Linked DNA regions of Parabacteroides timonensis. The protein of the gene in region 1 binds, or shares a complex with, the protein of each later gene. Links are inferred from orthologs where the notes say so. Each region holds a gene or a part of one and is shown on either strand. Other genes may lie near its edges. The genes, in order: secY and secA.

Region 1 (12,047 bases):
TCTTGTTCAATAGCTGCTTGTTTAGCCATATAGATCAAATTAAATTGCGTTACTTCCTAGGACTTCTTCTAAAAACTTAAATGAAGAGAGGATTTGTGGTCCATCAGGTCTGATAGCAATGCAATGTTCGAAATGAGCAGAACATTTTCTATCTTTAGTCCGGACTGTCCAACCATCCTTTTCAAAAACTACATTCTTGCTTCCCATATTGATCATAGGTTCAATGCAAATGCACATTCCACTACGTAATAAAGGTCCGCAACCATATCTGCCATAATTCGGTACTTCAGGTTCTTCATGCATTTTACGTCCAATACCATGTCCTACCAATTCTCTGACAACAGAGTAACCGTTCGATTCACAATATTTTTGTACTGCATTACTGACATCCCCAATGCGCTTTCCTTCTACAGCTTGTTGAATACCCAAGTAAAGAGATTCCTTTGTTGTCTTCAACAATTTCCTTACTTCCGGAGACACCTCCCCTACACAAAACGTATAGGCTGAATCTCCAACAAAACCATTCAATATAGTACCACAGTCAACCGATATGACGTCACCTTCCTTTAAAATAGTTTTCGAGGAAGGAATACCATGTACTACCTGTTCATTTACAGAAGCACATATTGAATTAGGAAAACCACCATACCCTAAAAAGGCAGGAACAGCTCCATTATCCCTAATGAATTCTTCAGCAATCTTATCGAGTTGAAGAGTTGTTACTCCGGGAGCGATATGTTTAGCTAACTCTCCCAGTGTCTGACCAACCAACTGGTTAGCCGAACGCATCAACTCGATTTCTTCATCTGTCTTTAAATAGATCATTCTATTAATAAGCGGCTACAGAGCCTGAACGTCCTTTAATTCTTCCTGACTTCAACAAACCGTCATAATGACGCATCAACAAATGACTTTCGACCTGCTGTAATGTATCTAACACTACACCAACCAAAATCAACAAAGATGTACCTCCAAAGAACTGAGAGAACTCCATACTCACACCAGCGATTCTTGCAAAAGCGGGCATAATAGCTACTAATGCCAAGAAGAATGCACCCGGTAGAGTAATACGGTCCATGATTGTATCCAGATAGTCCTTGGTACTTTTTCCCGGCTTAACACCCGGAATAAATCCATTGTTTCTCTTCAAATCATCAGCCATCTGCGTCGGATTGATCGTGATAGCTGTATAGAAATAAGTAAAGAGGATAATCAATACCGCAAAAGTGAAATTATACCAGAAACCGGTATTATCCATAAATGCAGCCCAAAAACCACTCTGATCACCAGTGCTTGAGAATCCAACAATAGAAATAGGTATAAACATAATTGCCTGGGCAAAGATGATAGGCATTACGTTAGCAGCATTTACCTTTAAAGGGATATACTGTCTTGCACCACCATACTGTTTGTTACCTATAATTCTTTTTGCATACTGTACGGGTACTTTACGAGTTCCCTGAACCAATAAAATAGCACCGGCAATAACAAGTAAAAGAAACAGCATTTCAAACAAGAACATAACCAGACCACCAGTTTTTTCACTTGTTCTTGAAATAAATTCCTGGAACAATGAATGCGGCAGACGGGCTATGATACCAATCAAAATGATAAATGAAATACCATTTCCAACACCTTTATCTGTAATTCTTTCACCTAGCCATAAGATAAACATACTTCCTGCAGCCAGAATAATAGTAGAAGAAATTGTAAACCAGATACCCGGAGGTAAAGCTGCACCGGCGGCCTTTAACTGAACACTTAAGTTCACAAGGTATGTCGGTCCCTGGAATAACAGGATAGCTACTGTCAGGTAGCGAGTCCATTGGTTGATCTTTCTACGACCACTCTCACCTTCTCTCTGTAGTTTCTGGAAAGAAGGAACTGCGATGGCTAACAACTGCATAACAATTGAAGCGGAAATATAAGGCATAATACCCAATGCAAAAATAGAAGCATTAGAGAATGCACCACCTGAAAACATATCCAACAGTGCAAGCAATCCGCCTCTTGTCTGCGCCTGTAAAGCGGTTAACGCTTGAGGATCAATACCAGGAAGTACTACATACGTTCCGAAGCGATATATAGCCACCAATAAAAGAGTGGTGAGGATCCGATTTCTCAGATCCTCAATCTTCCAGATATTTTTTATTGTTTCAACTGCTCTCATGACTTAGAGTTTAACAACAGTTCCACCTGCGGCTTGGATAGCTGCTTCTGCACTCTTAGAGAAAGCGTGAGCTTCAACTTCTAATTTAGCAGTCAGACTACCATTACCAAGAATTTTAACCAGTTGAGATGCAGAAATAAAACCAGCTTCGATCAATTCATTTACACCAATCTTAGTTAAGTTCTGAGCTTCAGCCATTAACTGTAATGTTGCGAGATTGATAGCTTTATATTCTACGCGGTTAATATTCTTGAAACCAAATTTAGGCAAACGTCTCTGAATTGGCATCTGACCACCTTCAAATCCGATCTTTCTTGAATAACCTGATCTAGACTTTGCTCCTTTATGACCTCTTGTTGAAGTTCCTCCTAATCCTGAACCCGGACCACGGCCGATTCTTTTTCTGGTCTTAGTAGATCCTTCAGCAGGTTTTAAATTTGATAAGTTCATATCGTATAATTTATTTTTTCAACCAATTATTACTTTTCTACCGAAACCAAATGTTTCACTTTCTCAACCATACCCAAGATAGCCGGAGTAGCTTCATGTTCTACCACACGGTTCAACTTTGTCAGGCCCAGTGCATCGAGTGTTCTTTTCTGGTCTTTCGGGCACTTAATTCTACTCTTAACTTGTTTAATTTTAATAGTCGCCATAATTTTTCCTCCCTAATTAACCTCTAAACACTTTTTCAACAGAAATACCTCTGTTCTGAGCAACTACAAACGGACTTCTCAATTCACCCAAAGCAGCAATAGTAGCTTTTACTAAGTTGTGAGGGTTTGAAGAACCTTTTGACTTTGCCAAAACGTCAGTAATACCAACACTTTCCAATACAGCACGCATAGCACCACCAGCTTTAACACCGGTACCGTGAGATGCAGGCTTAATCAAAACTTGTGCACCACCAAATTTAGCAAGCTGTTCGTGAGGGATAGTACCTTTGTGAACAGGAACCTTGATTAAATTCTTTTTAGCAGCTTCTACACCTTTAGCGATAGCTGTCGTTACTTCACCTGCTTTACCTAAGCCCCAACCGATGATACCATCTTCGTTTCCTACTACTACAATAGCAGCAAAACTAAAAGTACGTCCACCCTTTGTTACTTTAGTTACGCGGTTGATTGCAACTAATCTGTCCTTCAACTCTAAGTCGTTGGTCGATTTAACTCTATTATTAACTCCTGCCATCTTCATTAAAATTTAAGGCCGCCGTTACGTGCAGCATCAGCTAATTCTTTAATTCTTCCGTGATACAGGTAACCGTTACGGTCGAAAACAACAGCCTGAACACCAGCTTCCTGAGCACCTTTAGCGATCAGTTCACCAACTTTGGCAGCGATTTCTTTCTTGGGAGCCTTAACATCTAATTTCAAAGATGAAGCAGCAGCCAAAGTTTTACCTGTAGTATCATCTATAACCTGTGCATAGATCTGCTTGTTGCTTCTAAACACAGTAAGGCGCGGGCATTCAGGAGTTCCTGAAACTTTGCCACGTATACCTCGTTTTATTTTTAATCTTCTTTCTTCCTTCGTTGTCATGATAATTTCAGTTTACGTAGATTACTTACCTGCTGATTTACCAGACTTTCTGCGAATTTCTTCACCCACAAACTTAATACCTTTACCTTTATACGGTTCCGGCATTCTGAATGAACGAATCTTTGCACAAATCTGACCTATTAATTGCTTATCAGCTGATTCAAGGATAATAAGAGGATTCTTATTTCTCTCAGTCTTCGTTTCAACTTTCACTTCTTTAGGCAACTGCAAATAAATGTTGTGAGTATAACCTAAAGAAAGATCCAACAGCTGGCCTGTGTTAGACACACGATAACCAACACCGACTAATTCCAGTTCTTTTTTGTATCCTTCAGATACACCGATCACCATATTGTTGATCAAAGAACGATACAAACCATGTAATGCACGATGGTTCTTTTCTTCTGTCGGTCTTGTTAAATGAATAACTCCGTCTTCCAAAGTTACATTTATATCAGGATTTACGGCCTGAGTCATCTCGCCTTTAGGACCTTTTACAGTCACTACGCTATCCTTAATCGTAACCGTTACACCGGCTGGCACATGAATTGGTAATTTTCCTATTCTTGACATTCTTCTTTCCTCCTAATTAATAAACATAACATAATACTTCGCCACCGATCTTCAAATCGCGGGCTTCTTTGTCTGTCATCACACCCTTAGAAGTAGAAAGAACGGCAATACCTAAACCATTCAATACTCTCGGCATTTCTTTGTAACCAGTGTACTTACGCAAACCTGGAGTAGAAACTCTCTGAAGTTTCTTGATCGCATTCACTTTGTTTACCAAGTCATACTTCAGGGCAATCTTAATTGTACCCTGAGGACCTTCTTCTACAAACTTGAAGTTAAGAATGTAGCCCTTTTCGAAAAGGATCTTAGTGATCTCTTTCTTTAAATTTGACGCCGGCACTTCAACAACTCTGTGCTTCGCTTTAATTGCATTACGCAATCTTGTCAAATAATCTGCAATAGGATCTGTCATATATAAATGAATTAAATTGATCCGGCCACCCGGACAATATTTAAATAAAAAAACTTACCAACTTGCTTTCTTTACACCCGGTATTAAACCATTGGATGCCATTTCACGGAACTGAATACGTGAAATGCCGAACTGGCGTACATACCCTTTCGGACGACCTGTAATTTTGCAACGGTTGTGCAAACGTACAGGAGAAGCATTTTTAGGTAAAGACTGCAAAGCGTCATAGTTGCCTTCTGCTTTAAGCTGTGCTCTTTTAGCAGCGTATTTTTCAACAAGCTTTGCTCTTTTAACCTCGCGGGCCTTCATTGATTCCTTAGCCATAACTACTTAGTCTTTTTTTGCATTTTTAAAAGGCAACCCAAATTCTCTCAATAGAGCATACCCTTCCTCATCTGTTTTCGCAGAGGTCACAAAGGTAATATTCATTCCCAATATTTTGGTAATATTATCGATATTTATTTCAGGGAAAATGATTTGTTCCTGAATACCCATGGTATAATTACCTCTACCATCCAACTTACTTTCAATACCTTTGAAGTCACGAATACGAGGAAGAGCGATACGAACTAATCTTTCCAGGAATTCATACATTTGTTCACGACGCAATGTTACCATTACACCGATAGGCATTTTCTTACGCAACTTGAAGTTAGAGATATCCTTTTTAGAAACTGTCGCAACGGCCTTTTGACCAGTGATTGTAGACAATTCGCTGATGGCGATATCGATAATCTTCTTATCAGCAGCAGCCATACCCAAACCCTGATTGATAACAATCTTCTTCAGTACGGGAACTTGCATTACTGATTTATAACCGAACTCTTTCGTCAAAGCAGGAACAATTCTGTCCTGATATTCTTTTTTAAGACTGGCAGTATTGCTCATTACTTAATTTCCTCCCCAGATTTTTTAGAATAACGAACTAAAGCACCTTCTGCATTTTCCTTACGGCCGATACGTGTCGGTTTTCCAGATTTAGGATCAACCACGTTCAGGTTAGAAAGATGGATAGGAGCTTCTTTCTTTTCAATTCCTCCTTGCGGATTCTTTGCATTAGGCTTGGTATGCTTTGATACCATATTAACACCTTCAACAATAGCACGGTTCTCATCTACGAGCACCTGTAAAACACGACCTGTTTTACCTTTGTCTTCGCCGGTATTAACAAAAACTATATCGCCTTTTTTGATATGTAATTTACTCATTACCTTAAATTTTACGAATTAAAGTACTTCAGGTGCAAGTGAAACAATTTTCATATTTGTTGCACGAAGTTCTCTGGCAACCGGACCGAAGATACGGCTTCCACGAATATCACCACCGGCATTCAACAATACGCAAGCGTTATCATCGAAACGGATGTATGAACCATCCTGGCGACGGATTTCTTTTTTAGTGCGAACAATGATAGCTTTAGAAACAGCACCCTTCTTCACATCACTTGACGGGATTACACTCTTAATTGCAACTACAATTACATCCCCAACAGTGGCATAGCGTTTTCTTGTTCCGCCCAAAACACGGATACATAATGCTTCTTTTGCGCCACTGTTATCTGCTACTACTAGTCTTGATTCTTGTTGTATCATGTTACTTAGCTCTTTCGATTATTTGAACTAATCTCCATCTCTTTGTTTTGCTCAAAGGACGAGTTTCCATAATTTTTACGGTATCACCGATATTACACTCGTTCTTTTCGTCGTGAGCATGATATTTCTTCGTTTTATTAACGAACTTACCATAAATGGGGTGTTTTTCCTTCCATTTAATAGCAACTGTGATGCTTTTTTCCATCTTGTTGCTAGTAACCACGCCCGTTCTTTCTTTTCTTAAATTTCTAGTTTCCATCAGGCTCAATTATTTGTTGTTAAGTTCTCTCTGGCGCAATTCTGTTTTCATGCGCGCAATCATCCTGCGTTGTTGTTTAATCTGTGCAGGATTGTCTGTCGGAGAGATAGTGTGGTTAATAACCTTCTGATCGTAGGCAGCAACCTCAGCATCAACTCTTTCAAGCAATTCTTTTGTGCTTAATTCTCTAATTTCTGCAATCTTCATAACAATTACGCATTTTGATTAGCCATATCATAATCACGTCTCACAACAAATTTCGTTGTTACAGGAAGCTTCTGAGCCGCTAAGCGCAATGCTTCTTTTGCAACATCAAAGGGAACACCTTCGATTTCGAAAATAAGACGACCTGGAGTAACAGGCGCAACAAATCCTTCTGGATTACCTTTACCTTTACCCATACGTACTTCGGCCGGTTTCTTTGTAATAGGTTTATCCGGGAAAATCCGAACCCAAACCTGACCTTGACGTTGCATATAACGAGTTACCGCGATACGGGCAGCTTCAATCTGGCGACCGGTAATCCATTTATTCTCTAACGCTTTTATACCAAACGAACCGAACGCCAGCTGGTTGCCACGTTGAGCTTCGCCCTTCATGCGACCTTTCTGCTGTCTTCTGAACTTGGTTTTCTTTGGTTGTAACATCTCTTCTTAATTCTAACGTTTAACGATTAGCTTTCTTTCTCTTGAAGTTCTTATCTCCTCTGTTGTTGCCGCCGGCATTGTCATTTCTGCGACCTGAATCTTTTGATGCAGTGAATGAAGGAGCAAGATCTCTCTTACCATAAACTTCACCACGGCAGATCCAAACCTTAACACCCAGCAAACCAACTTTCGTCAACGCTTCAGCCAAAGCGTAATCGATATCTGCTCTCAGTGTGTGTAACGGAGTTCTTCCTTCTTTGTACATTTCAGAACGGGCCATTTCAGCACCATTCAAACGACCAGATACTTGCACTTTAATACCTTCGGCACCCATTCTCATGGTAGAGGCGATAGCCATCTTGATAGCACGACGATAAGCAATTTTTCCTTCAAGCTGACGAGCAATATTGTTTGCGACAATAACTGCGTCTAATTCGGGTCTTTTTACCTCAAAGATGTTGATCTGAACTTCTTTGTCGGTAATCTTTTTCAACTCTTCTTTCAATTTATCAACTTCCTGACCACCTTTACCGATGATAATGCCCGGACGTGATGTGCAAACTGTTATTGTGATCAACTTAAGCGTACGTTCAATAACGATACGAGATACACTAGCTTTAGCAAGACGAGCATTCAGATACTTACGAATTTTGCTATCTTCCAGCAAAGTATCTCCGTAATTCTTGCCGCCATACCAATTGGAATCCCAACCACGGATGATTCCTAAACGATTACTAACCGGATTAACTTTTTGTCCCATCTACAATTAATTTTGACTATCGTTTTTACTAAGTGTATCAACAAACAAGGTTACATGGTTCGAACGTTTACGAATTCTGTATCCTCTACCCTGGGGAGCCGGACGCATTCTCTTCAATATAGTAGCGCAATCTACGCTGATTGAAGAAACAAACAACTCACCAGTTTCTGCTTTACGTTCATTTTTCTGCTCCCAATTGGCAATTGCTGAACGAAGCAATTTTTCTACTCTTGCTGCAGCTTCCTTGTTAGAAAACTTCAAAACACCAAGTGCACGGAATACTTCCATACCGCGGATCATGTCTACAACGAGACGCATCTTACGCGGAGAAGTAGGTACATTACGCAATTTTGCGAAGTACATGGTCTTTTGGGCTTCTTTTCTTGCTTCAGCTGATATTCTTTTTCTAGCACCCATTTTTATTGATTCTTTTTATTTTCAGATTCCTGAATTCCTGTTACTACCGATAATTATTTCTTCTTGTTACCGGCGTGACCACGGAACGTACGAGTTGGTGAAAATTCTCCCAACTTGTGACCTACCATATTTTCGGTTACAAAAACAGGAATAAATTTATTTCCATTGTGAACTGCAATAGTATGGCCTACAAAATCAGGCGAAATCATTGAAGCTCTTGCCCATGTCTTAACTACGGCTTTCTTTCCTGACTCATTCATAGCCAAGACTTTCTTTTCCAGCTTGATGTTAATATACGGGCCTTTTTTTAGTGAACGACTCATAGTTTACTTAATTAATCAGATTATTTCTTTCTTCTTTCAATAATATACTTTGAAGAATGCTTCTTCGGAGCTCTTGTCTTCAAGCCCTTAGCATACAAGCCTGTACGAGATCTTGGATGACCTCCGGAAGCACGACCTTCACCACCACCCATTGGGTGATCAACCGGGTTCATTACAACACCACGGTTGTGAGGACGACGACCTAACCATCTAGAGCGACCGGCTTTACCTGATTTTTCAAGACCATGGTCTGAGTTACCTACACTACCAATTGTAGCCTTACATGCAGCAAGAATCTTTCTGGTTTCGCCAGAAGGCATCTTAATAATAGCATAAGCGCCTTCTTTAGAAGTCAACTGAGCAAATGCACCTGCAGAACGTACCATTTTAGCACCCTGTCCAGGACGAAGCTCAATATTGTGAATAATTGTACCAACGGGAATATTTGCCATAGGCAAAGTATTACCTACCTCAGGAGCGGCATCGCTACCTGAAACCACTGTCTGGCCAACTTCCAATCCGTTCGGAGCGATGATATAGCTCTTTGCTCCGTCAGCATAATACAATAAAGCGATACGAGAAGTACGGTTTGGATCGTACTCGATAGACTTTACTGTTGCAGGAATGCCATCTTTATTTCTCTTGAAATCGATAATTCTGTACTTTTGTTTGTGACCGCCACCAAGATAACGCATTGTCATCTTACCTGTGTTGTTACGACCACCAGTACTGCTCTTACCTACCACAAGAGACTTCTCTGGTGTACTTGCAGTGATTTTATCAAATGCACCAATAACTTTGTGTCTCTGCCCCGGTGTTGTGGGCTTTAATTTACGTATTCCCATTTCTTTTTTTAGATATTACTAAAGAAATCTATTGTTTCTCCTTCTTTCAACGTTACGATTGCTTTCTTAAAAGCTGCTTGTTTACCATTGATAATACCTGATTTTGTATAACGGCTTTTCAACTTGCCAGAGTAGTTGATGGTATTAACATCAACTACAGTTACATTATACATATCCTGTACAGCTTTTTTGATCTCCAACTTGTTGGCATCAGGAGAAACACGAAAACCATAGCGATTAGCCATTTTTTCTGTAATCGCTGTTTGCTTCTCTGTTACTATAGGTTTAATAATAATTCCCATTTCTTTACTCCTTATGCGTTAAAAAGTTTTTCTATAACAGCAACAGAACTTTCAGTCAGCACTAAATTTGCTGCATCAAGAACTTTGTATGTGTTTAATTCAGAAGCTGTTATAACATTTGTTTTCTCTAAATTACGAGCCGACAAATATACAAAATTATTTTTCTCCGGTAAAACCATAAGTAACTTTTTATCAGCCACTTTCAGGTTTTTAGCAATTGTTATTAATTCTTTAGTCTTAGGAGCTTCCAGAGCGAAATCTTCTACAACCACAATTGCGTTATTAGTAGCTTTATAAGTCAGTGCAGACTTACGAGCCAGACCTTTTACCTTCTTGTTCAGCTTGAACTCATAATCTCTCGGTTTCGGACCGAATACACGAGCACCACCAACCAATACAGGAGAGTTGATATCACCACGACGTGCACCACCTCCACCTTTCTGGCGGATCAGTTTACGAGTACTACCAGAGATCTCACTTCTTTCTTTCGATTTATGAGTACCCTGACGTTGGTTAGCCAAATACTGCTTTACATCCAAGTAAATAGCATGATCATTGGGTTCAATGCCGAAGATAGCATCGTTCAAAGTTACCTTTCTTCCGGTATCTTCACCTTTAATATTAAATACGCTCAGTTCCATTACTTTTCAATTATTACGATTGAACCTTTTGCTCCTGGAACAGATCCTTTAACCAATAAAAGATTGTGTTCCGGCATTACCTTGATCACTTCCAAGTTCTGAACAGTTACACGTTCATTACCCATCTGTCCAGCCATACGCATGCCCTTAAACACCTTTGCAGGGTAAGAACAAGCACCGATACCACCGGGAGCACGCAAACGGTTATGCTGACCGTGAGTAGTCTGACCTACACCACCGAAACCATGACGTTTTACAACACCCTGGAAACCTTTACCTTTTGATGTACCCACTACATCAACGAAACCAGCATCTTCCAGATAATCCACAGTGATCACATCACCCAGATTGTATGCAGTTTCAAAATTCTTGAACTCGGCCAAGTATCTCTTGGGAGCTACACCGGCTTTCTTGAAATGGCCCATTTCCGGCTGTGTAGTGTGTTTCTCTTTTTTGTCTTCGAAACCAATCTGCACTGCTTCATAGCCATCTTTCTCGATAGTCTTAATTTGTGTAACAACACAAGGACCCACTTCGATAACAGTGCATGGAAGATTTTTTCCCTCGGCACTGAAAACGGATGTCATTCCGATTTTTTTTCCTAATAATCCTGGCATTTCACTTAATTTTTAAATAACTCACACTTTAATTTCTACTTCAACACCGCTGGGTAATTCCAGCTTCATCAATGCGTCAACTGTTTTTGCAGTTGAGCTGTAAATGTCTATCAATCTTTTGTAAGACGATAGTTCGAACTGCTCGCGAGATTTCTTGTTAACGAAAGTTGAGCGGTTCACAGTAAAGATACGCTTGTGTGTAGGCAGAGGTATAGGACCACTAACAACAGCACCTGTAGCCTTTACCGTCTTCACGATTTTCTCGGCAGACTTGTCTACCAGAGAATAATCGTAAGACTTTAATTTAATTCTGATCTTTTGGCTCATATTGTTATATATGTTTCTAAATTATTTGATCAAATCAGCACGACCCTGTACTTCTGTCAGCACCTGCTTAGCGATAGAAGAAGATACCTGAGCATAGTGAGAGAACTGCATTGAAGATGTTGCACGACCTGAAGTGATAGTACGAAGAGCAGTTACATAGCCGAATGTTTCAGCCAAAGGAACTTTAGCTTTCACAACACGTGCACCAGTACGGCTTGATTCCATACCTTCAACCTGTCCGCGACGTTTGTTCAAGTCACCAATTACATCACCCATACTTTCTTCCGGAGTTACAACTTCCATCTGCATGATCGGTTCCATCAAAGCAGGACCTGCCTTTTCAGAAGCGCTCTTGAATGCCTGGATACCTGCGATTTCGAAAGACAACTGGTCAGAGTCAACCGGGTGGAATGAACCATCGATCAATGTTACTTTCAGTTTATCCAACGGATAACCAGCAAGGATACCGTTCTTCATAGCTTTCTCGAAACCTTTCTGTACTGAAGGGATAAATTCTTTAGGAATGTTACCACCCTTCACTTCGTCGATGAACTGCAGTGTACCTTCGAATTCAGCATCAGCCGGTTCAACGCGAACGATGATATCAGCAAACTTACCACG
Region 2 (9,836 bases), on another replicon or contig:
ACTTTGATTACTTCACATCCGGGCAGTACATTTAATATCCCTTCTTCTACCGCCTCTGCGATAGAGGAGGAGGAGAGGCATCCTTTAAAAGAATCGACGGCGATAACTATTTTCATTTTCTGTTCGTTTGAGGGGTAAAGATACAAAAAAGGGCAGCTTTTTTATGGCTGCCCTTTCCTTATCTGTTATCCTGTCAGGTGTTATAAACCTTGTCCATGACAGTTTTTGTACTTCTTACCGCTTCCGCAGGGACAAAGATCGTTACGGCCTACTCGTTTTTCGGCACGAACCGGTTCTTGTTTGGGTTGTTGCGGGGCGCGTTCTTCCGGATCATTGTTTCCGCTGATATCTGTCTTTTCAGTACGATAACGGCTCATGTCCTGACGTTCTTCCGGACCGGCCTGTCGTACTTCGATACGCTGACGTTCGGCGGCGGCAGCAGCTGCGGCAGCCTGTTGTTGAGCCATAGCCTGTTTCTGTTCTTCAGTCGGTTCTTCGCGAACAGGGATCTGACCACGCATCAGGATAGAGGCGGTCTTACGGTTCATCGTGTCGACCATCATCTTGAACAGGTTGTATGATTCCAGCTTGTAGATCAACAATGGATCTTTGTTTTCGTAGCTTGCATTCTGAACGGAATGACGCAGTTCGTCCATTTCGCGCAGGTGTTCTTTCCATGCTTCATCGATGGTATGCAGAACGATCGATTTCTGGAATGATTTCGTGATCGCTTTACTTTCCGTTTCGTATGCTTCTTTCAGGTTGCATGAAACGTTGTACATGCGTTTTCCGTCTGTTACCGGGATCAGGATGTTTTCGTACATTCCACCCTGGTGTTCGTAGACCTGTTTGATAACCGGATTGGCTACCTGGGTCATACGTTCCATGCGGCGTTTGAATGTCTGTAAAGCCGTCTCGAACAGTTTGTCAGCCAACTGGTTAGCTTTCATGCTCTTGAATTCCTCTTCGGTGAACGGACTTTCGATAGCGAATGTCTTGAACAATTCCAGTTTGAATCCTTCATAATCCAGACCGTCCGAATGTTGTTCGGCGATTGCATTGGAAGTATCGTAGATCGTGTTCAATACGTCCAGACCGATACGTTCTCCCATCAGGGCGTGACGGCGGCGGGTGTAGATCACGTTACGTTGTGAGTTCATTACGTCATCGTATTCCAGCAAACGTTTACGGATACCGAAGTTGTTTTCTTCTACCTTCTTCTGTGCACGCTCTACTGATTTGCTCAGCATATTGTGTTCCAATACTTCACCTTCCTTGAAGCCCAGTTTGTCCATCAGCCCGGCAATCTTGTCGGAAGCGAACAGACGCATCAGGTTATCTTCCAGTGATACATAGAATACAGAAGAACCCGGGTCACCCTGACGTCCTGCACGACCACGCAACTGGCGGTCTACACGACGGCTCTCGTGACGTTCCGTACCGATGATAGCCAAACCGCCTGCGGCTTTAACTTCTGCCGACAGCTTGATGTCGGTACCACGACCGGCCATGTTGGTTGCGATAGTAACGGTTCCGCTCTGACCTGCCAATGCAACGATCTCGGCTTCTTTCTGGTGCAACTTCGCATTCAATACATTATGTTTGATCTTACGCAGGGTAAGCATACGGCTCAGTAATTCCGATATTTCAACGGAGGTCGTACCGACCAGTACCGGACGTCCCGCTTCTACCAATGCACTGATCTCTTCGATCACGGCAGCGTATTTTTCACGCTTGGTCTTGTAGATACGGTCGTTCATATCGTTACGGGCGATCGGCCGGTTTGTCGGGATCACCACTACATCCAGTTTATAGATGTCCCAGAACTCGCCTGCTTCCGTTTCGGCTGTACCGGTCATACCCGACAGCTTGTGATACATACGGAAATAGTTCTGGAGAGTGATAGTTGCGAATGTCTGTGTGGCAGCTTCCACCTTTACACCTTCCTTGGCTTCGATAGCCTGGTGCAAACCGTCTGAATAACGACGGCCGTCCATGATACGTCCGGTCTGTTCGTCGACGATCATAACCTTGTTGTCCATCACTACGTATTCATCGTCTTTTTCAAACAATGTGTAGGCTTTCAACAGCTGGTTGATAGTATGTACGCGTTCGCTTTTTACAGAGTAGTTAGCAAGGATTTCATCTTTCTTAGCCTGCTTTTCTTCTTCTGTGCCCTGGAAGTTTTCCAGCTGTGACAGTTCGGAAGTGATATCCGGCAATACGAAGAAAGTAGGGTCGTCAGAACGGCCGGTCAACAGGTCGATACCTTTATCCGACAGCTCAACGCTGTTGTTCTTTTCGTCGATCACGAAATACAGTTCGTCAGTTGCTTCATGCATGTGACGCATGTTTTCAGACATGAAGTATTCTTCAGTCTTTAACATCTGGGCTTTTACACCCTGTTCGCTCAGGAATTTGATTAACGCTTTGTTACGCGGATATCCCTTGAATGAACGATATAATTGGATAGATCCTTCTTCTACTTCTTTCGGATCGCTGCTGGCCATCTTTTTCTTGGCTTCGATCAGCAATTTTGAACACAGGTCCTTCTGTGCGTTAACAACCACTTCCACATTCGGACGGAACTGTTCGAACAACTGTTCTTCGCCACGGGGGATCGGACCGGAAATGATCAACGGAGTACGGGCATCATCGATCAATACGGAGTCGACCTCATCGACGATGGCGTAGTTGTGTTTGCGTTGTACCAGGTCGTTCGGGCTGATCGCCATATTGTCACGCAGGTAGTCGAAACCGAATTCGTTGTTTGTACCGAAGGTGATATCTGCGTTGTAAGCGGCGCGACGGGCGTCGGAGTTGGGCTGGTGTTTGTCGATACAGTCTACGGAAAGTCCGTGGAACATATAAAGCGGTCCCATCCATTCCGAGTCACGTTTTGACAGGTAGTCGTTCACGGTTACTACGTGTACACCGTTACGGGTCAAAGCGTTCAGGAATACCGGGAGGGTTGCCACCAATGTTTTACCTTCACCGGTTGCCATTTCTGCGATCTTACCTTTGTGAAGAACGACACCACCGAACAACTGAACGTCGTAGTGAACCATGTCCCAGGTAATTTCGTTACCACCGGCTTTCCAGTGATTCAGGAAGATTGCTTTATCGTCTTCGATGCGTACGAAATCATATTTGGTTGCCAGGTCGCGGTCGAAGTCTGTCGCCGTAACGACAACTTCTTCATTTTCAGTAAAGCGACGGGCTGTTTCTTTCATGATAGAGAATACTTCCGGCAGCGATTCTTCCAGAACATCTTCCATCTTATCGGTAATAGCCTTTTCAATTTTATCTACTTCGGCCCAGATAGCTTCACGTTCTTCCAGTTCTTTATCGTCGATGCCTTTGCGAAGCTCTTCAACCTGAGCACGTTCGGCAGCTACATAATCCTGAATACGTTGTTTGATTTCATCTGTTTTTGCTCTCAGTTCGTCGTTCGAGAGAGCTTTGATTGACGGATATACGGCCTTGATCTTATCCACGTATGGAGTAATTTCTTTAAGGTCTCGCTGCGACTTGTTGCCGAACAGCTTCGTCATAAATTCATTAAATCCCATGATGTATATTAATTTATTTTATTTCGTAAAGTGTTTATTTGTTGACGATCGGGTTTCGTTGATCACCGGAATGATATAGTTCTATCAAATTCCATGCCAAACTAAAATCTGTCATTTCTTGGTTGTCAACTCCCAAAGAGGCAGACTCTGGGATGCATTCGGTGGCCGTATCCTCAGCACATGGGTTACCGTAGGGGCTACCTCTGTGGCTTTCACTTCACGGTATATATGTTCCGGTTTGAGACCGTTACCCATAAATACCAATGGGGTAATTACTGCGTTATTACGAATTATTTTAACTTTTTCTTTCGGATTGTCGTTGTTGATGATCCAGCCAGGCTGCAATTCGATGATCAGGTCGCCGCGTTTCAGGTGGTGGGTTCCCTGACGGAACTTGGCAGTCCCTTCGTTCCATTCGCCGGTACGCAGGGCATTGTCGGTGGTAACATGCTGTACACCACTGAACTCCATCAAGAATTCGGCCGCCTTATCCTGTATGGTCGACAAGTCGAGTTTAGCATCTTCAATGGCTTTGCGGTTCAGATATATTTGGTTGTTGTAGAACCCTTTCACCCAACTACTTTGCTGTCCGTACATGGCCATCAGATACATGTTCAACAAGGCTACGCAACGTTTCGGATGGAACTCACCGCCATTGATAAGCAAACCGTCGGCATATTCCTCTTCACTTGTATAATAACCGGAACCTGTAAATACGACCAGTGTATTGGCCAGGCCTATCTTTTTATCGATGGCGTCGAGCAACTGTTCCAGGTCTTTATCCAGTTGATAGTAAGTGTCCTGTATTTCACGGGTATAGTCCTTACTCATCGTTCCTTTATAGTTACCGGCATAGTAGGTGACTGACAGCATGTCCGGACAACTTCGCGTACCGAACGCACCATATTCAAGGAACTGCAAGGCTAACCTGTTTATCTCTTTATTAATGAAAGGCGTTGTTTTCAGCTTCGGGAAACAGTCTTGCGTCTTTTCATTAAAGGTATATTTAAAAGGAATTTCGTCGAGCACGTAAGGGAAAGCATTATACTTTTCCATAGGGAGGGCCGGAGTCCAGATCATCTTATCCAGACGTGCCGATAACGATTCTGTTCCGTTGTTGTAACGGTCTACATACCAGGGAATACCTTTATAATAAGTAGTCGTTGCCCATTTCCCGTTCAGATCGTCCATCCAGAAAGCACCGTTTGCTGCATGGCCGGCCGAAAGGATTGCACTTTCTGCGTCCGGGGCAATGGAGTAGACATCGCTTCTGCCTTTGGAGGCTATTTTCAGTTCGTCCCCGATCGTGGAGCTGAACATCTTTTTAGGAGAGTAATTCTCGCGGGTATAGTTTCCCAGATAATCGGCATCGTAAAGGATGGAAACTTCTTTGTCCTTATCGAAATCGTAGTATTTGCCTCCGCTGATACCGCTAAAGCAAGGGTTACTTCCGGTGAATAGGGTGGCAAAAGCGCTCGCCTGGTCGATATTGGAGAATTCGAATTTGATATTGTTGTATACCAGACCTTCGTTCATCAACCGTTTGAAACCACGTTCGCCGAATGTGTTGTAAAAATATTCTACATAATCGCCCCTCAGTTGATCGACGGTAATGCAAACCACCAGCTTGGGGGTACGTTGTTGTGCCTCCAGGTTAGTGACTACCAGGATCGCGATAAGCGACGTTATTATTTTTCTCATTCGATTGTCCATATCTTCAATTGTGCATCCGCCCTCTGTATATACCGAATCCGGAACGTAGCCAAAGGGTGGCGACAAGCGGAATAAAGGCTATATTTAAATGCTGTGGGATGAAATACCAACCCGCCAACAATAGCGTAAGCGCCGCAAAGTTAATAAAATGATAATAATATGCAGCCTTTCTGAACTTTTTTACTGCAAACAAAATAACAGCAACCAGGTCGAATGGTTGCAACCATACGATCGACCAGTTAGGCCAGATGCAGGGATGAGTCGATATAAAGCAGAGGAAAAACAACACCGTACCTGCCACACCTGCAAGGAGAAAGAGGGTACAATCCACCAAGCGGAAATATGTTTTTTTCTTCCATTCGATATAGGTTGTAAACAGTACCAGCAGGAAAATAAGTATGCTGCAAAACATAGGAGTGAACCACTCTTTATTCCCCTGATCACCGTCTGTCACCTCTTCTGTAATGCGTGTAGTTGATTTTACGAGCTTCCTTTCGCTCCCGTCGGGGTTGACGATCGTTGCCTTTTCGAATTCGTCTTTCAGATATACAGGCAAGAACATCATTTCGTGTGGAGTGGCTACCCGGTCTGTCGGGCTTCCGAGTGCCAGGTCGCATCCGAAAGTAAGCCATGGATTGCTACGCGTACAATAATTAATAAGGTCGCGGAATGTCTGCGGCTTGGGAGGATCGTTATATTTGACTTCCCCATTAACCTGTTCTTCTACGATTGCAACCGGCCGAGTGGCGCAGTTATCGAAAAAGAAATTGTACCGGTAAACGGCATTCTCAGGCTGTGCGTTGGTGATCAGCGCATTCCATATTTTATCGATCTCTTCCGGGGTGAGGTTCAGAACCTGCTCGGTTACTTCGCTTCCCCGCATCTGATATTCTATTATATAATGTGAGAAATTGTATGCAGCCAGCTTGTAATCTGTTTCCCCTTTCGTGAAACGATAGACGAAGTTGGGTTTTGAGAAGTCGAAAATACCATAGTTGAATACAACATCTAGCTTATGCAAAGTATCTATAACCCGTATGGCTGTATGTCCATATAAAGTATATACTTCATCATTGGATGGAGCTGCCGTCAATATGCTGATCTGCGCTTCATCACTTAATCTGTTTTGTGCTTTTGCCGGGATCAGCAAAAGGAACAGGAAAAGCAGAAGCAAACTTTTTTTCATACGATATTTGTTTTACCGTACAAAGGTAGAGCTATTTTTTTAATTGACAATTGGTAACGGTCAATTGACGGTTATTTCATTACAGGTTATATTATATGCTGTACGAAATCTCCGCCAATTATCTTTTTTCTGCCTATCTAAGATCTTTTGAATAGCGAAACGATCCATAATAAAACGATTGCACCGATTGTAGACATGACCAGACTGCCGATCACTCCGTTTACACTGAGTCCGAGCAGGCCGAATATCCATCCGCCTAATACACCGCCTATAATACCTACTATCAGGTTTACTATCAACCCGAATCCACTCCCTTTTAATATCTTCCCGGCCAGGAAACCAGCCAGGATACCGATAATAATCGAACCTATAATTCCCATACTTTTTATTTTATTAGTTTTGTAAATAGAACAAGCGAGCGGCAGGCTTTGTTTTCCCATCTCCTGTAGATATTAAAAGAGCCATCGTAAGCACGAAGCGGACTGTTTGGAATGAAAATCTGCCCGGGTGCGGATGTTTTCTTTGTTCGACCTGTGTCGAACAACTGTCTGACTCGGCTCGAACAGCTGTCCCACAAGTGTCAGACAGCTGTCCGACCTTTGTCGAACGAATATTTCTCCACGAGGTAGGATATATTTCTTCACCGGCTGGTCGGGATAGGATGTGGGAAGTTCGGGTTTTGATCGGGTAGAGTATTTTCGGGATTGTACTCTTTTTTTTAGTTTATCTTTATTGAAAAAGGCGGACTCTCAAAGAAATTTAGCAGGTTATCCTCCGGTTATGCATGTTATTTCGTCAATTTTGTTTTTCTTTGCGGAAAATTTCAGTCACGTGAATTTAATTATAGAACAAGGAAACACCTCTTCAAAAGTTGCGGTATACAACGGATGGCATATGGAAGCCTCCTTTGTGTACAAGAAATTCGATGTTGATGAATTGGAGTCTCTCTTTGGGAAATACGATTTTAAACATGGAATATTGTCGACTGTTATAGGCAAAAATGAAGAGCTGAACGATTACCTCCGGGGAAAACTTCAGCGCTTTATCTTTCTGGATGAAACAGTAAGGTTGCCTATTACGGTTCAATATGAAACGCCCGAAACATTGGGGAAAGACCGGTTGGCTGCGGCTGTCGGGGCTAATTACCTGGAACCGGGAAAAGACCTGCTGGTCATCGACGCTGGCACAGCAATTACTTATGAATTGATTGAAGCTTCAGGCACTTTTCTTGGGGGGAATATCTCTCCGGGAATGACTACCCGTTTCAGAGCTTTGAACTTTTATACAAAAAAACTACCTTTGGTGACGGAACAGGAGGAGATCCCCCTTATGGGCACCAGTACTGAGAGTGCTATTCAGGCAGGAGTAGTAAATGGTATTGTTTACGAGATGGATGGATACATCGAGATGTTACGGATAAAATATCCTAACCTTTTGGTTTTTTTAACAGGCGGTCATTCGTTTTATTTTGAAAGACGGCTAAAAAACTCCATCTTTGCAGACATTAATTTAGTGTTGACAGGATTAAACAGAATCTTAGAGTATAATGTTGAAGATTAATAAGCTACTAATAGCAAGCATTCTTATATTTACGCAGTTGTCGCTAGCGGCACAAAATAACACTAACTCGCCCTATACCCGGTTTGGGTATGGTGAATTAGCTGATCGTTCATTCGGAGCCGGACGGGCAATGGGGGGCGTTGGTGTCGGACTGAGATCGCCGAAACAGATAAACCCAATGAACCCGGCGTCTTATAGCTGTATGGATTCGTTGACATTTCTGTTTGATTTTGGAGCTTCTGGACAACTTTCATGGTTCGATGACGGAATCAATAAGCAAAATAATGTGAATGGAAATGTAGAGTATATCGCTTTGCAGTTTCCAATACATAAACGTTTAGCCATGAGTGTCGGGCTTTTACCTTATTCGTATGTAGGGTATAGTTTCGGTGCACAAAGAACGAATGAGGCCAATCTGAATTATGTGGAAACATATAATGGTTCCGGCGGATTAAACGATTTGTATGTAGGATTGTCTATAGATATATGGAAGAAGCGTCTTTCAGTAGGAGCAAATTTCGGATACTTTTTTGGCAATATTAAGCACGAACAGTATTCTATTGTAGGTACAGGTAATACATACAATGCGAATCGGAGTCAGAATCTGGAAGTGCGGGATTTGAAAATGGATTTCGGAGTGCAGTATACACACCCGATCAGTAAAACTGAAGAGGTAACTCTGGGTTTGACATTTTCACCGAAAAAACGGTTGCATTCAACGTATACCAATACGTCTGTAAAGTATACCGATAATGGAGCTTCGGAGGTTATCAGTTCCGATACGCTGAAAAACCAGGCTTATGATATTCCGAATTCATTCGGTTTTGGTGCCTCTTACGTAAAAAAGGATAAATTGACATTGGCTGCGGATGTATTGTACGAAACATGGGGTAAGGCTCATTTCTACAGTTCGGATAATAACTTTAAGAATCGTGTACGTGTAGCTGCCGGTGGTGAGTTTATACCGAATGCTCAGAATCGTAATTTTTTCAGCCGGGTAAGATATCGTGCAGGTGCCCATTACAGCAATTCTTATCTGATGATAAATAATGAAAATGAAGATCCTGCCTATAAAGGTAACGGGTATAATGAGTATGGAGTAAGCGTTGGTATGGGATTGCCGTTGATTGATAACCGTTCTCTGATAAATGTGTCTTTTGAATACACAAAGATTAAGCCTGGAGGTGTGAACATGATTGACGAACAGTATTTCCGTTTTACTGTTAACTACACATTTAACGAAATGTGGTTCTGGAAGAAAAAAGTTGAATAATTTAAATTGCTAACTTAAATTAAAAACAGATATGAAAATAAAGGTATTATTGATTGCCGCTGCATGTTCCTTAGGAGCATTTGGCGCTCATGCACAGAAAGGAGTAGATAATGGTACACAGTTCGGTTCTGGTGAAGACAGTATCCGTTGTATTACCAATATCAGCTTGTTCGTTCCTTATGCGAAAGCAGGAAATTTTAAGGACGCTTATGATTTTTGGAAAATTGTGTACGATGAATGTCCTGCTGCAACAAAGGATATTTATTTGCATGGTGTGAAGATTATGGCGTGGAAGATCGCTAATGAAAAGGATCCAGCTAAGAAAGCTGCTTTGGTTGACGACCTGATGGCCGTATACGACAAACGTGTGAAATATTTCGGTGACGACAGACGTTACGGAAAAGATTGGATCATTTCTCGTAAAGCACAGGATTATATCCAGCAGATGGGTGACAAAGCCGATTATAAGAAACTCTACAATTGGTTAGGTGAAATTATCAATGAATTTGGTGACAAAACTGAAGCATTAGGT

What was found.
Region 2: the proteins of secY (region 1) and secA are in contact, whole or in part, in a crystal structure (PDB 3DIN), measured with the Thermotoga maritima proteins. The link is inferred for Parabacteroides timonensis from one-to-one orthologs. Residues at the interface, in WP_004081795.1 of Thermotoga maritima: Glu108, Gly109, Glu110, Glu111, Ala236, Glu237, Arg238, Arg239, Ile240, Thr241, Ile242, Gln243, Tyr244, Ala245, Arg246, Arg247, Val248, Thr249, Gly250, Arg251, Arg252, Val253, Tyr254, Gly256, Ala257, Ser258, Thr259, Tyr260, Leu261, Pro262; in WP_004082002.1 of Thermotoga maritima: Glu261, Ala262, Arg263, Lys300, Ala301, Arg302, Thr303, Ile304, Ile305, Leu323, Tyr324, Asp325, Pro326, Val329, Ser330, Tyr333, Ile336, Lys340, Phe345, Val349, Glu363, Phe364, Tyr374, Ser375, Gly376, Gly377, Glu393, Ile395, Thr482, Ser483.

What each region holds. Positions count from the first base shown.
Region 1 is NZ_LT669941.1:2,833,050-2,845,096, forward strand. What follows is about bases 1-2,874. They hold secY (preprotein translocase subunit SecY), read right to left. Parts: upstream 2,171-2,874; coding sequence 830-2,170; downstream 1-829. Other genes in these bases: infA (translation initiation factor IF-1), read right to left, coding at 1-29; map (type I methionyl aminopeptidase), read right to left, coding at 40-825; rplO (50S ribosomal protein L15), read right to left, coding at 2,174-2,620; rpmD (50S ribosomal protein L30), read right to left, coding at 2,650-2,826; rpsE (30S ribosomal protein S5), read right to left, coding at 2,843-2,874. Also shown: more of rpsE, read right to left, coding at 2,875-3,361; rplR (50S ribosomal protein L18), read right to left, coding at 3,367-3,711; rplF (50S ribosomal protein L6), read right to left, coding at 3,733-4,284; rpsH (30S ribosomal protein S8), read right to left, coding at 4,301-4,696; rpsN (30S ribosomal protein S14), read right to left, coding at 4,751-5,020; rplE (50S ribosomal protein L5), read right to left, coding at 5,027-5,584; rplX (50S ribosomal protein L24), read right to left, coding at 5,584-5,904; rplN (50S ribosomal protein L14), read right to left, coding at 5,923-6,288; rpsQ (30S ribosomal protein S17), read right to left, coding at 6,290-6,547; rpmC (50S ribosomal protein L29), read right to left, coding at 6,557-6,754; rplP (50S ribosomal protein L16), read right to left, coding at 6,760-7,194; rpsC (30S ribosomal protein S3), read right to left, coding at 7,214-7,954; rplV (50S ribosomal protein L22), read right to left, coding at 7,961-8,371; rpsS (30S ribosomal protein S19), read right to left, coding at 8,425-8,694; rplB (50S ribosomal protein L2), read right to left, coding at 8,715-9,539; and more genes. UniProt on the Escherichia coli protein: The central subunit of the protein translocation channel SecYEG. Consists of two halves formed by TMs 1-5 and 6-10.
Region 2 is NZ_LT669940.1:1,357,140-1,366,975, forward strand. Bases 1-3,894 are described here. They hold secA (preprotein translocase subunit SecA), read right to left. Parts: upstream 3,573-3,894; coding sequence 201-3,572; downstream 1-200. Other genes in these bases: BQ7394_RS05955 (glycerate kinase family protein), read right to left, coding at 1-116; BQ7394_RS05965 (alkaline phosphatase family protein), read right to left, coding at 3,684-3,894. Outside these bases: more of BQ7394_RS05965, read right to left, coding at 3,895-5,273; BQ7394_RS05970 (lipoprotein N-acyltransferase Lnb domain-containing protein), read right to left, coding at 5,290-6,471; BQ7394_RS05975 (GlsB/YeaQ/YmgE family stress response membrane protein), read right to left, coding at 6,609-6,851; BQ7394_RS05980 (type III pantothenate kinase), read left to right, coding at 7,252-8,031; BQ7394_RS05985 (BamG family beta-barrel-assembly machinery protein), read left to right, coding at 8,018-9,304; BQ7394_RS05990 (tetratricopeptide repeat protein), read left to right, coding at 9,336-9,836. UniProt on the Escherichia coli protein: Required for protein export, interacts with the SecYEG preprotein conducting channel.